3 linked regions of the Methanotorris formicicus Mc-S-70 genome follow. The protein of the gene in region 1 binds, or shares a complex with, the protein of each later gene. Links are inferred from orthologs where the notes say so. Each region holds a gene or a part of one and is shown in the gene's direction. Other genes may lie near its edges.

Region 1 (3,080 bases):
AAAGAGAACAAAACAAAACCCAATCCAAGTTTTAGTTGATGCCTTAGAAAATGCCGGCCCAAGAGAGGAAACAACAAGAATCTCTTACGGTGGAATTACATACTTGCAATCCGTTGACTCATCACCATCAAGAAGATTGGATATTGCTTTGAGAAATATCGCTTTAGGAGCATGGCAAACATCACACAAAAACAAAAAGAGCATTGCAGAATGCTTAGCAGATGAGATTATTGCTGCTGCAAAAGCAGACATTCAAAGAAGTTTCGCTGTCAGGAAAAAAGAAGAGACAGAGAGAGTTGCTCAATCTGCAAGATAATTTTCCCAACTACAATTTTTCAATTAACTCTTTTATTTCAAAAATAAAAATTTAAAAATAAACCCAAAACACAAAAATGTGAGGATGAGATTATGGGTAGAAGGGCAAAGATGATTGAAAAAATTAAGACCTTGATGGAACAACACGAGAGAATTAGGAACATTGGTATCTGTGCTCACATTGACCACGGTAAGACAACATTATCAGATAACTTGTTAGCAGGAGCAGGAATGATTTCAAAAGATTTAGCAGGAGAGCAATTAGCATTAGACTTTGATGAGGAAGAGGCACAAAGAGGTATTACAATTTACGCTGCAAACGTTTCAATGGTTCACCAGTATGATGGTAAGGATTATTTAATTAACTTAATCGATACTCCTGGGCACGTTGATTTTGGTGGGGACGTTACAAGAGCAATGAGGGCAATTGATGGAACAATTGTTGTTGTTTGTGCAGTAGAAGGGGTTATGCCACAAACAGAGACAGTTTTAAGGCAGGCATTGAGAGAAAAAGTAAAACCTGTCTTATTCATCAACAAAGTTGATAGGTTAATCAACGAGTTAAAATTAACACCAGAAGAATTGCAAAACAGATTCATGAAGATAATTGCTGATGTAAATAACTTAATTAGAAAAATGGCTCCAGAAGAATTTAAAGACAAATGGGTCGTCAACGTCATGAATGGAAGTGTTGCATTTGGTTCAGCATACAACAACTGGGCAATTTCAGTCCCATACATGCAAAAGAGTGGAATAACATTTAAGGATATTATTGAATACTGTGAAAAGGAAAATCAAAAAGAACTTGCTGAGAGAGCACCATTGCATGAAGTTGTTTTAGATATGGTTATTAAGCACTTGCCAAACCCAGTTGAGGCACAAAAATACAGAATTCCAAATATCTGGAAGGGAGATCTTGATTCAGAAATTGGTAAGGCAATGCTCAATTGTGATCCAAACGGTCCATTGGCAGGAGTCATTACAAAAATTATCATGGACAGACACGCTGGACCTGTTTCAGCATGTAGGTTGTTTAGTGGTAGGTTAAAGCAAGGAGATGAAATTTATCTCGTATCATCAAAATCAAAAGCAAGAGCACAGCAAGTTGCAGTCTTCATGGGAGCAGAAAGAATACAGGTAAACAGCATTTCAGCAGGTAACATTTGTGCTATTGTTGGATTGAAAGAGGCAATAGCAGGAGAAACAATCTGTTCACCAAGTAGTATAATTGAGCCACCATTTGAGGCAATTACCCACGTCAGTGAGCCAGTCATTACAGTTGCTATTGAACCAAAGAACAACAAGGACTTGCCAAAATTAATTGAAGTTTTAAGGCAAATAGCAAGGGAGGACAACACAGTAAAAGTTGAAATTAACGAGGAAACTGGGGAATACTTAATCAGCGGTATGGGAGAATTGCACATTGAAGTTATTACAAAGACAAAGATTGGAAGAGATGCAGGAATTGAGGTTGAAGTGGGTAATCCAATTGTTGTTTACAGAGAAACAGTAACTGGGCAATCACCAATGATAGAAGGTAAATCACCAAACAAACACAACAAACTCTACTTCGTTGTTGAACCATTAGAAGAGAGTGTTTTACAAGCATACAAAGAAGGTAAACTCAAAGATGAGGACTTCAAGAAGAAAACACCACAAGAAGTTGAAAAGGTATTGGTTGAAGCAGGTTTGGATAAAGAAGAGGCAAAAAGAGTAATGTCCATCTATGAAGGAAACATGTTAATCAACATGACAAGAGGTATCATTCACTTAGATGAATCCAGAGAGTTAATTATACAAGGGTTCAAAGAGGCTGTAAGAAACGGACCATTGGCAGCAGAGAAATGTCAAGGAGTTAAAGTTAAGTTAGTAGATGCAGTATTCCATGAAGATGCAATCCACAGAGGTCCTGCTCAGTTAATCCCAGCAGTAAGGTTTGGTATCAGAGATGCCATAATGGAAGCAAAACCTGTCTTATTGGAGCCAATGCAAATGGTATTCATCAGTACCCCACAGGACTACATGGGAGATGCAATAAGAGAAATCAGCAACAGAAGAGGACAAATCTTAGATATGGAGCAAGAAGGAGATATGGCAATTATCAAAGCAAAATGTCCAGTTGCAGAGATGTTTGGATTTGCTGGGGCAATTAGGGGAGCAACTCAAGGTAGGTGTCTCTGGAGTATAGAGTTTGCTGGATTTGAGAAGGTTCCACCTGAATTGCAAGACCAACTAATAAAACAGATAAGGGAAAGAAAGGGATTAAAAGTTGAATAATGGCAAAGTAGGTCGTTGCGTTATAATTGACTAAAACTTAAGTGAAAATCGCCCTTTCAAAAATTTTACAATTCTCAAATAAACAATAAAAATTCCGCAAAACAGCCAATTGCCTCACCATAAAATATATATACCACTTCCTACTATTCACTATTTACCAAATTTTTCCGAATGATAAAATTATTTTCTAATTTTGTGAACTGTTAATTATAATTTTAGTACAATAATAAAAGCAAAAAATATTAAAAATAAAAAATGGAGGTTGTGAAATATGGCAAAACAAAAGCCAGTATTGAACGTTGCATTTATTGGGCACGTTGACGCTGGGAAATCAACAACAATTGGAAGACTTTTATTCGACAGTGGAGCAATTGACCCACAAGTTTTGGAAAGGTTGAAAAGAGAAGCTGCAGAAAAAGGTAAGGCAGGATTCGAGTTTGCTTACGTTATGGATGGTTTAAAAGAAGAGAGAGAAAGAGGAGTTACAA
Region 2 (2,928 bases), on another replicon or contig:
AAACTCACAATGGGGCCAGCAGTTAAAATAGAAAAATAAGGGGATGAAAAAAATGACATCAGCAGTGGAAACACAACGTAAAATTGCCCCTTGGAAAATTGAGGAAGTAAATACATTAAAAGAACTCCTAAAAAGCAAGCCTATTGTAGCAATAATTGACATGATGGAAGTTCCTGCAAGGCAACTCCAAGAAATTAGAGACAAGATTAGAGGAAAAATGATTTTAAGAATGTCAAGAAACTCCCTTATTATAAGGGCAATTCAGGAATTATCTGAAGAAACAAACAATCCTGAATTTGCTAAACTTACTGACTATGTTGAGAAAGGGGCAGCAATCCTTGTTACAGACATGAATCCATTCAAATTATATAAAGAATTGGAGGCAAGTAAGACACCCGCTCCTATAAAAGGAGGGGCAATTGCACCTTGTGACATTAAAGTCCAAAAAGGTTCAACAGGAATGCCTCCAGGGCCATTCCTTGGAGAACTTAAGAGTGTAGGTATCCCAGCAGCGATTGAAAAAGGTAAAATTGCAATTAAAGAAGACAAGGTTGTTGTTAAGGCAGGAGAGGTCGTTTCGCACAAACTTGCAACAGTCCTTTCCGCATTAGGAATTAAGCCAATAAAAGTTGGGTTGAACTTACTCGCTGCTTATGAAGATGGAATCATCTACACACCAGATGTATTGAAGATAGATGAAGAAGAATTTATATCAAAAATACAAAATGCATACATGCATGCAGTTAACATATCAGTTAACGCAGCAATTCCAACAAAAGATACAATCGAATTACTCATACAAAAAGCATTCCTCAATGCAAGAGCAGTATCTATTGAAAGTGCATTCCTTACAGATAAAACAGCAAGTGACATCATTGGTAAGGCATACGCACAAATGCTATCTCTTGCAGGAAAACTTAGCGATGATGCATTAGACGATGAGTTAAGAGAGAAATTATCAGCAAATGCAAGTGCTGCTCTAACTCCAGCAGAAGAAGAGGGGAAGAAAGAAGAAGAGAAGAAAGAGGAGAAGAAAGAAGAACAGGCTGCAGTTGGTTTGGCATTATTGTTCTAAACAATTTTTCTTAAGAATGCATGTCACCGAAAAATATATATAAGATACTTGAAAATACAAAAGAAACTAATAAAATTATGGAAAAACATATAATCAACAAAGAAACACATTATAATTGTGGAGGTGTAATTTATGGAATACGTATATGCGGCATTATTATTGCACGCTGCTGGAAAAGAAATTACAGAAGATGCAGTTAAGAGCGTTTTAAGTGCAGCAGGTGTTGATGTAGATGATGCAAGAGTTAAAGCATTAGTTGCTGCATTAGAAGGAGTAAATATCGATGAGGCAATTGAAAACGCTGCAATGCCAGTTGCTGCAGCAGCTCCAGCAGCAGCACCAACTCCAGCAGCAGAAGAGAAGAAAGAAGAAGAGAAAAAAGAAGAGAAGAAAGAAGACACAACCGCTGCAGCAGCAGGACTTGCTGCATTGTTCGGATAAGTCCTCTATTTTCCTTTTTTATTTTATTTTGGGCATTTTAATTTGTATATTTAAATATTATTGTTTTTTTATTTATTGAATTTATATAGTTGGATGTTTTAATAATTCTTAAAAACATTTATATATTTTATAAATTAAAGAAATTATAACTATATGAATAACACTGGTGAAATCATGGAACCAAAGATAAAGATTGTTAATGTTGTTGTCTCCACACAGATAGGTAGTGATATTGATTTAGAAGAGGCAGCATTGATATTAGATAATGCTGAATACGAACCAGAACAATTTCCAGGATTAGTTTGCAGGTTATCAGAACCAAAGGTGGCTTTATTAATATTTAGAAGTGGGAAAGTAAATTGTACGGGGGCTAAAAGTAAAGAAGAGGCTGAAGTAGCAATTAAAAAAATAATTAAAGAATTAAAAGATGCGGGAATGGATATAATCGATGACCCGGAAGTTAAAGTTCAGAACATGGTTGCTACTGCTGATTTGGGAATTGAACCAAATTTGGATGATATAGCATTGATGATTGAAGGAACTGAATACGAACCAGAACAATTTCCAGGATTGGTTTATAGGTTGGATGACCCAAAAGTCGTGGTTTTAATATTTGGTAGTGGAAAAGTTGTTATAACAGGATTGAAGAAAGAAGGGGATGCAGAAATTGCATTAAATAAAATATTAGAAACCTTGAGAGAAATTGAAGAGATAAAATAAACACCTATTTTTCTCATCAATTTATGATTTAATTTTATTTTATTTTTTATTCAAATTTAATTGTAAAAATGGAGAGATATCATGATAACGATAATCGACTACAACGCTGGAAATTTGAGGAGTATCAAAAAGGCTGTTGAATTGTATGAGAGAAATGTGGTAATTACAAACGATAAGGAAGAGATTCTAAGTGCTGATAAAGTCATTCTTCCCGGTGTTGGTAATTTCGGAGATGCAATGAAAAATTTAGAAAATTTAAAAGATGTGATTTACAAAATTGTAGAAGAAAGAGTTCCATTTTTAGGCATTTGTTTAGGGATGCAGTTACTATTAGAGGAAAGCGAAGAATGTAAAGATATAGAAGGCCTCGGCATTATAAAGGGAAATGTAGTAAAATTTAAAAACGTTGATAAGATTCCACACATGGGATGGAACAACGTTAAAAAAGTAAAAGATATTCCCCTATTTGAAAATATAAAGGATAACGAATATTTCTACTTTGTGCATTCCTACTATGTGAATCCAACAGAGGAGGATGTAATAGTAGGAACATGCGATTATGGTATAGAATTTCCATGTGTTATTAATAAAGATAACGTCTATGCTACCCAATTCCATCCAGAGAAAAGTGGAAAAGTTGGGTTAAAGATGATAGAGAATTTTGTTGAATTGATTTAAATGTTTTCTTTTAA
Region 3 (2,952 bases), on another replicon or contig:
CGGTTAAAAATGCTCCGCCCCTACTAACAACGCCCATTATCCTACCACTTTTTTTAAGTGTCTCTACACTTTCTTTTGTTATTCCACAATGCAGGGTCATAAAATCAATGCCTTCTTTTGCCTGTCTTTCTATGACATTGAATATTAAATCTTCATCCATATCAATAACTCTTCCATATTTTTTCTTTGCCTCAACTCCAACTTCATAGATTGGAACTGTTCCAATTGGTAAGTTTGTTGCATCCATTATTGCCTTTCTGATTTTCCTTAAATTTCCTCCAGTACTTAAGTCCATTATTGCATCTGCTCCATACTTTTCCGCTATTTTTGCCTTCTTAACTTCCAAATCAATATCTACAAAATCTGGAGAGGTTCCAATGTTTGCGTTTATCTTTGTTCTCAATCCTTCTCCAATACCTACTGGTTTTGTGTTTCTGCTTATATTTTTTGGAATAACAACATAACCTTTTGCAATCAACCTTCTTAGTTTATCAATTTCTATTCCTTCTTCTTTTGCAACAAATTCCATTTCTTTTGTAATAGTTCCATTTTTAGCATCAATCATTTGTGTCATAATTCCACTTCCATAATCCTATAAAAATCAACATAAAAATAAAAGCAAAAAACTCATAAGTAAAAAATTTACAAAACCCGAAGGTCATTCAAATTTATTAAACTTCTTAAATTAAAATTTATCATAGAATACAATTCTAAATTTAGAATTTAAACATTTATTGCAAACCATTATAATCAAACAAAATATATAAATTTAACTTAAAAAACTTTAGTGATGTGTGGATGTGGTGAAAATGTGGAATTTAGAAACTGAAAGGGTCATTAAAGAGATAGAAAAAAGAAATGCAAAAAGAATCCTATTTCAAATTCCAGAAGGGTTAAAGAGGGACGTTGAAAAAGAGATTGAAAAGATAAAAGAATACTTTAATAAAAAAGGAAAAAGTTTAGAGTTGATGATTTGGGGAGGAACGTGCTTTGGTGGTTGTGATTTGGTTGATGGTGAGGTTGGGCATTTGGGAATTGATTTGATTATCCACTATGGGCATGAGGAGTTAGAATATGCAAAACCTTCAATCCCAACGATTTTTGTCCCAGTTTATCATATCTTTGATGAAAAAGAGAAAAATGGGATCCTTAACGATATTAAGGATATTATAAAAGAAAAAAATATCTCCACTGTAGCAACAACAATTCAATATAAAGAACTCTTAAAAAGATACAACCCTACCATCGTACTGGGCTGTAGGGCAGAAATAAATAAAGAAGGCAATATTTTGTTTGTTGGAACTGGGAGGTTTCATCCGCTAATGATTGCATACAAAATAAAAAAACCAGTAATTATTTACAATCCAGTAACAGGAGAGGTTTCATCCATTGAAGAAGAGGAAATAAACAAATTGATAAAGAGAAGAATTGCTGTCATCTCAAAGTTGATGATAAATCCCCCAAAGAAAATTGGTATCGTTTTATCCACAAAAAAGGGACAATGTAGAAAGAAGGTTCTTGAGTATGTGAAGAATTTATTAAAAAATGCTAAAATTGACTACCTATTAATTGTTGTAAATAATCTCTCCCCCCAATCCTTAATTTATGATGTTGATGCGTATGTAATAGTTGCATGTCCAAGGATTGTGATGGATGATTACGCCTTATATGACAAACCAATACTAACTCCAAAGGAATTGGAAATGCTAATAAATGGAGAATTTGAGTATGTATTTGATGAAATAAAGAAAGAGGATTTTGAGGGATAATATGCTCTTCAAATATTCAATAAGAACAAATTCAAGAGAAGAGATGATTGATATAACAAATTATGTTGAGGAGAGTGTTAAAAAAGCAAATGTAAAGGAAGGGATAGCAGTAATATTTACTCCCCACACAACATCAGCCATAACCATAAACGAGAATGCCGATCCCTCTGTGAGGAGGGATATAATAGCATTCCTAAAAGATAAAATCCCAAGAGATTATCCATTTACACACTTGGAAGGGAACTCTGACGCCCATATAAAGAGTTCCACATTTGGATGTTCTTTAACGGTTATAATTACAAATGGGAAATTACTTTTAGGAACATGGCAGGGAATTTATTTCTGTGAATTTGACGGTCCAAGACATAGGAATTTTTATGTTAAGGTCATAAAAGGTTAATTTCTTAAAAATTATCCATCTTACAATTTCTATTTTTGTGTTGTTATGTGTTTAATGGAATTAAAAAATTTTATAGTTGTGATAAAAAAATACACAAAACCAAAAAGTATATATAATAGTTTTGAATATTGTATTTGTGCCGACGTGAGATGTGCAGGGGTCGCCAAGCCTGGCCAAAGGCGCCGGACTTAAGATCCGGTCCCGAAGGGGTTCGGGGGTTCAAATCCCCTCCCCTGCACCATTTTTAATTTTAGACGATTAAATTGATAAATTTAAATTTATAATTTTACATTTCGCTAAAATTTTTATATATCTTCAGCGTTTTTTAAATTGAATTAAAACTGAAGGTGAGAGTTTGATAATTGGTGTTTTGGGAATTCAGGGGGCTATTGAAGAACACGAAGAAGCTATAAAAAAAGCAGGTTATGAAACGAAAAGAGTTAGATTTGTTGAAGATTTAAAAGACATAGATGCATTAATCATCCCTGGTGGGGAAAGCACAACGATGGGTAAGTTAATGGTTAAGTATGGGTTTATAGATGCATTAAAGAATTCTGATTTGCCAATATTAGGAACCTGTGCGGGTATGGTTCTCTTATCAAAAGGAACTGGTAAAGAACAGCCATTGTTAGGGTTGATGAACATAACCATAAAAAGAAATGCCTATGGAAGTCAAAGAGAAAGTTTTGAAAAAGACCTTGAGATGAAAGGCATTGGAAAAATCCACGCTGTATTTATAAGAGCACCAGTGGTTGATAGGATATTGAGTGATGATGTTGAGAT

The links.
Region 2: the proteins of METFODRAFT_RS02925 (region 1) and rpl12p are in contact, whole or in part, in a crystal structure (PDB 5H7L), measured with the Pyrococcus horikoshii proteins. The link is inferred for Methanotorris formicicus Mc-S-70 from one-to-one orthologs. Residues at the interface, in WP_048053510.1 of Pyrococcus horikoshii: Pro161, Met164, Met165, Phe168, Ser169, Ile172, Val195, Glu196, Phe202, Leu211, Ser212, Val213, Met216, Lys222, Phe223, Asn224; in WP_010886059.1 of Pyrococcus horikoshii: Leu100, Ala101, Gly102, Leu103, Ser104, Ala105, Leu106, Phe107, Gly108.
Region 3: the proteins of METFODRAFT_RS02925 (region 1) and dph2 are in contact, whole or in part, in a crystal structure (PDB 6Q2D), measured with the Methanobrevibacter smithii proteins. The link is inferred for Methanotorris formicicus Mc-S-70 from one-to-one orthologs. Residues at the interface, in WP_011954157.1 of Methanobrevibacter smithii: Pro482, Asn483, Lys484, His485, Tyr553, Asp555, Glu556, Glu559, Leu560, Leu591, His592, Glu593, Asp594, Ala595, Val596, His597, Arg598, Gly599, Pro600; in WP_011954460.1 of Methanobrevibacter smithii: Met1, Met3, Tyr4, Pro28, Glu29, Gly30, Leu31, Met33, Phe58, His80, Thr124, Gln126, Ser179, Gly180, Asn181, Phe182, His183, Leu185, Tyr201, Asn202, Phe211, Ile215, Arg291, Asp295, Asp296, Gln298, Met299.

Annotation. Positions count from the first base shown.
Region 1 is NZ_AGJL01000011.1:27,929-31,008, forward strand. The notes cover bases 84-3,000. They hold METFODRAFT_RS02925 (elongation factor EF-2), read left to right. Parts: upstream 84-408; coding sequence 409-2,592; downstream 2,593-3,000. Other genes in these bases: METFODRAFT_RS02920 (30S ribosomal protein S7), read left to right, coding at 84-316; tuf (translation elongation factor EF-1 subunit alpha), read left to right, coding at 2,864-3,000. In the rest of the region: more of METFODRAFT_RS02920, read left to right, coding at 1-83; more of tuf, read left to right, coding at 3,001-3,080. UniProt on the Methanocaldococcus jannaschii protein: Catalyzes the GTP-dependent ribosomal translocation step during translation elongation.
Region 2 is NZ_AGJL01000022.1:16,909-19,836, reverse strand. The notes cover bases 97-2,861. They hold rpl12p (50S ribosomal protein P1), read left to right. Parts: upstream 97-1,207; coding sequence 1,208-1,516; downstream 1,517-2,861. Other genes in these bases: hisH (imidazole glycerol phosphate synthase subunit HisH), read left to right, coding at 2,318-2,861; METFODRAFT_RS04975 (TATA-box-binding protein), read left to right, coding at 1,691-2,236; METFODRAFT_RS04985 (50S ribosomal protein L10), read left to right, coding at 97-1,075. In the rest of the region: METFODRAFT_RS04990 (50S ribosomal protein L1), read left to right, coding at 1-39; more of METFODRAFT_RS04985, read left to right, coding at 65-96; more of hisH, read left to right, coding at 2,862-2,914; METFODRAFT_RS04965 (PHP-associated domain-containing protein), read right to left, coding at 2,911-2,928. UniProt on the Methanocaldococcus jannaschii protein: Forms part of the ribosomal stalk, playing a central role in the interaction of the ribosome with GTP-bound translation factors.
Region 3 is NZ_AGJL01000031.1:13,073-16,024, reverse strand. The notes cover bases 1-2,789. They hold dph2 (diphthamide biosynthesis enzyme Dph2), read left to right. Parts: upstream 1-809; coding sequence 810-1,769; downstream 1,770-2,789. Other genes in these bases: pdxT (pyridoxal 5'-phosphate synthase glutaminase subunit PdxT), read left to right, coding at 2,525-2,789; METFODRAFT_RS06215 (secondary thiamine-phosphate synthase enzyme YjbQ), read left to right, coding at 1,771-2,169; thiC (phosphomethylpyrimidine synthase), read right to left, coding at 1-574. In the rest of the region: more of pdxT, read left to right, coding at 2,790-2,952. UniProt on the Methanocaldococcus jannaschii protein: Catalyzes the first step of diphthamide biosynthesis, i.e. the transfer of the 3-amino-3-carboxypropyl group from S-adenosyl-L-methionine (SAM) to the C2 position of the imidazole ring of the target histidine residue in translation elongation factor 2 (EF-2).